2 regions of the Ureibacillus thermosphaericus genome follow, and region 2 is predicted to be linked to the other one. Evidence: riboswitches for the same ligand, from Rfam matches in the RefSeq annotation. Region 2 holds a riboswitch; the other holds the start of a gene.
The links. A riboswitch is a leader RNA that binds a small molecule or an ion and turns the genes downstream of it on or off. The one in region 2 is predicted to bind glycine.
Positions count from the first base shown of each region.

Region 1: linked by a shared signal. The riboswitch ahead of UtA1_RS04945 (ACT domain-containing protein) and the one ahead of gcvT (glycine cleavage system aminomethyltransferase GcvT) in region 2 are both predicted to bind glycine.

Region 1 covers NZ_AP018335.1:1,012,546-1,014,950, forward strand. The annotation lists gene UtA1_RS04940 (PFL family protein) at 1-959, opposite strand, end outside; gene UtA1_RS04945 (ACT domain-containing protein) at 974-1,252, opposite strand; glycine riboswitch at 1,327-1,403, opposite strand; gene UtA1_RS04950 (YceI family protein) at 1,734-2,264, shown strand.
Region 2 covers NZ_AP018335.1:2,178,007-2,180,411, forward strand. The annotation lists gene comGF (competence type IV pilus minor pilin ComGF) at 1-362, shown strand, start outside; gene UtA1_RS10480 (shikimate kinase) at 549-1,061, shown strand; glycine riboswitch at 1,188-1,278, shown strand; glycine riboswitch at 1,282-1,362, shown strand; gene gcvT (glycine cleavage system aminomethyltransferase GcvT) at 1,451-2,405, shown strand, end outside.

The sequences.
Region 1 (2,405 bases), 1.2 Mb from region 2:
GCTCCGCCTTTTTTCACTGCATCGTTCATTAATGCAAGGGCGGCGATTGTGCCGTGTGTACCAACACGTTCCAAACCAATTTCTTCTAAGATTTCAGCAACACTGTCGTTCATTGCATTTGTTGGTGCCAGTGACAAATCCATAATGCCGAATGGGACCCCTAAGCGTTTTGCTACTTCTCGGCCAATTAATTCACCAGCGCGGGTAATTTTAAATGCGGTTTTCTTAATAATATCTGCCACTTCACCTAAGTCCGCATCTGGATAACGCTTTAGTGCATTCAACACAACTCCTGGTCCGGAAACTCCGACATTCAACACAACTTCTCCTTCACCGGATCCGAGGAAAGCTCCTGCCATAAACGGATTATCTTCTACAGGGTTGCAGAACACAACAAGCTTTGCACAGCCGAGACCCGATTTATCTTTTGTAAGCTCTGCTGTTTCTTTAATGATTTCACCTAATTGACGAACTGCATCCATATTGATGCCGGCTTTTGTTGTTCCAACAGAAACGGATGCACAAACTCGCTCCGTGACTGCTAGAGCTTCTGGTAGGGCATCAAATAATACTTGGTCTCCCTTCGCAATTCCTTTATGCACGAGGGCCGAAAATCCACCGATAAAGTCAATACCGAGGGTTACAGCAGCACGGTCTAATGTTTTGGCAAGTTCCACTGCTTGATCTTTTGTTGCATTGCCTAGAAGATCTGCAATTGGGGTCACGGCAATACGTTTATTAATAATAGGGATGCCGTATTCTTTCTCCACTTTTTCAGCTGTTGTCTTTAAATCTTTTGCGTAGTGAGTGATTTTATCATAAATTTTTTGATTCATTTTATCGAAATCGGAATTTGCACAGTCTCTGAGATTAATCCCCATCGTAACTGTACGGATATCCAAGTTTTCAGTTCGAACCATTCGGATGGTTTCCATCATTTCTTGAATTTCAAAATTCATATTTGCACGTCCTTTCACACACGATGCATTGCTTGGAAAATTTCTTCAAGTTGTACAGTAATGACAACGCCAATTGATTGACCAAGTTCATTAAGTTCTTGTTGTAGAGTTTCAAGATTAGGTAAATCGGTCACATCAATCACCATCATCATTGTGAAGAAATCTTGTAAAATCGTTTGGCTGATATCCAAAATGTTGATGTTTCGATCTGCAATCACAGTCGTTACTTTTGCGATAATGCCAACTTGATCTTTTCCAATGACACTTACAATTGCTTTTCTACGTTCACTCATTTGTTTCACCTCAATTGATGTAATAAAAAAAGAGATTGGCTTCCCAATCTCAAACACAAAAGAATAATAAGGTTTATCATTCTTCTGTCCTTTTGCCTGAGATTGTGAATCCTTCGGCGCCACAAAACGTGGTCTCTCCAGAAGCTGCTCCTGCGTGTAGTTTTACCCACAGCATTCATCGCTACACCTATTCAGTTCCAATACTAAAAGATACTAACACCTTTGGAACAATTGGTCAACAAAAAATATATTGAAATTTTTCATAAAAAGGAAAATTCAATCTATGATTCAAAATGTAGATTAAATGTTTTTTTCGTAAAGAAGAGGGAATATATGAAATAAAACATGAGATTCATAAATGGAAGGATTGACAAAAAAATAAGTGCATGATATATTTATCTCGAATTCAAAATAAATTAATTCGAAATAAATATTCATATATATCTTGAATTCAAAATAGGATAATATGGGAGGTATGAAAATGGCGAAGTGGGTTGTTGATAAATCACACTCAGAAATTAGTTTTGAAGTAAAGCATATGATGGTGTCAAAGGTGAGAGGGCATTTTGATTCTTATACGGCTGAAATTGAAGCGGAAGATTTAACGGATCTGACAACTGCTACAATTGCATTTACCTTTGATGTTGCGAGCATTAATACAAAATCAGAAGATCGCGATAATCATTTAAAATCCGCAGACTTTTTTGATGCGGAAAAATATCCAACAATTACGTTCCAATCCAAAGTGATTACGAAAACAGATGATAACGAATTTGAAGTGACAGGGGATTTAACAATTAAAGATGTAACAAAACCAGTCACATTCGAAGTGGAGTACAATGGTAAAGGGAAAAACCCTTGGGGCGTGGAAGTTTACGGATTCGAAGCGGAAGCAAAAATCAACCGTGAAGAATTCGGGCTTACATGGAACGCTGCCCTTGAAACAGGTGGCGTATTGGTAGGAAAAGACATTAAAATAAAAGCAGAATTAGAAGTGAACCCTGCAAGCTAATTAGTGGGGGAAGAAGAGGGTGTCTAGAAAGCGAAAACTTTCCAGACACCCTTACTTTTTGATAATAATTTTTCTTTTACCGAACATTACTCCGGCGGGAAACATATCTTCGTCGCAAAGGTGTTGACTCAAATAGAGAAC
Region 2 (2,405 bases):
TCGCTCAAGTAATTTTTATTTTTTATCTATTAATTCAACAATGGCACAACACGATCGTGGCAGAAGAACAAATTAAATGGGAAATCTTTATTCATGATTTACAACAATATTTGCTTGATGCAGAGGATATTTATATAATGAATAATTCATTATATATCATAGACTCTTCCACAAAAACGATAAAAATAAACAAGATTACAGATGTGATTCGTTTGCAAATCAATGATCAAGGTTATGTGCCACTATTAATTGGTATTCGGCATGCCGAGTTTTCCCTTTCAAACAATATTGTAACGATAAAAGTAGAATTCTTGAATGGTATTGTAAAGGAGAGAGCGTTACTTGTACAATATCATAAATAACGAAAAAGGCATGATATTTCCCGTTGCCATTGTCTTTTTGTTTTTTCTTATCACTGTTGTAATTTTTTACAGTTCAACCTACTTAACTCAATTTTCTATTATAAATTCATTGGAAAACATAAACATTCGTGCTACGATAAATTTACTTGGAGAAACCGCAGAGTTTTAGTAGAAAGGTGTCTAATTATGCGAAAGATTTACTTAGTAGGGTTTATGGGGTGCGGAAAAAGTGCAGTCGGACGCCAATTAAGCTATGCCCTACGATTGCCCTTTTATGATATGGATAAAGAAATCGTCAGACAACAAGGCATGTCGATTCCAGAAATTTTTGAAAAGTTTGGAGAAGAATATTTTAGAAATTTAGAAACTGAATTTTTAAAAAACTTTCGTGACGAAGCTTGCATTATTGCGACTGGTGGCGGCGTTCCAATGAGACAAGAAAATCGACAAATAATGAGAAGAACAGGTTTAATCTTTTTTCTTGATGCATCATTTGAAGACATTTATAAAAGAATAAAAAATGACAAAAATCGACCAATTGCACAACGTTCGACTAAAAAAGAACTGGAACGACTATATTATTATAGGAGAAAATTTTATAAAAGAGCCGCTCACATCCGTGTCCTTACAAAAGATCGAACAATTCGCCAAGTGGTAAATTATATTGCTTTTCAAGTGAATCGACTAAAAGGCGAATGATAAGGTGTTGTTGTTTAAAAATGTTCGTTTTTTTAAGGAATTTTAAAAAATGATTGCCTTCTATTACGTTCAATGTTAGGATATAGGCAAAGATGTCTGTTTGTTGAAAAATTTCATATGGTGCGGATGATTGTGCGGGGAGAGAACGTTTTTACGTCGCCGAAGGAGCAAGTAGTAGAACTATGAATCTCTCAGGCAAAAAGACTCGTACGGGACGCAACTCTGGAGAGTGCTGAATAACAGCCACCCAAGGGGAAAGCCTATTTTATAATAGGTGTAACTTTCAGGTGCAAGGACAGAGAATTCCTTTAAAAAGGGGATTTTCTGTCCTTTTTGCCTAGTTTAAAGATATTGGTAGTAAATTGTTAATTAATGAGGGAGGTTTCACGATGGGAGAATTAAAGAGAACACCATTATTTGATGAATATGCGAAATATGGTGCAAAAACGATTGATTTTGGTGGATGGGAATTACCTGTTCAATTTTCATCAATAAAGGATGAACATGAAGCTGTAAGAAATCGTGCTGGACTTTTCGATGTATCCCATATGGGAGAAATTTTTGTAAAAGGGAAAGATGTTCTCGGCTATCTTCAAAAATTATTGTCCAATGACATTTCAAAAATTCCAGTTGGCGGCGCACAATATAATGTGATGTGCTATGAAAATGGTGGGGTTGTAGATGATTTAATCGTCTATAATCTTGGCGATGACCAATACTTGCTTGTTGTCAATGCGGCAAATATTGAAAAAGACTTTGAATGGATGAAAAAGCATGCAGAAGGCGATGTAACGATTATAAATCAATCAGATGAATATGCCTTAATTGCACTTCAAGGACCTCTATCAGAAAAAATCTTGCAAACATTAACAGATGTGAACTTATCTGAATTAAAACCATTCCAATTTAAAGCATCTGTTCAAGTTAGTGGTTATTCTGTATTGTTATCACGCAGCGGATATACAGGTGAAGACGGCTTCGAATTATACGGGGAGCCAAATTCAATTGTAGCATTGTGGAATAAACTATTAGAAGCAGGAAAAGAAGATGGATTGATACCATGCGGCCTTGGAGCACGTGATACGTTGCGTTTTGAAGCATGCTTACCGCTTTATGGACAAGAATTATCAGAAAATATTTCTCCATTAGAAGCAGGCATCGGCTTTGCAGTAAAACTTCAAAAAGATGCGGATTTCATCGGTAAAGAAGCTCTTAAAAACCAAAAAGAACAAGGGCTTTCAAGAAAACTGGTTGGTATTGAAATGATTGATAAAGGGATTCCTCGCCATGGCTATAAAGTATTTAAAGGCGACACTGAAATTGGAGAAGTTACAACTGGTACAC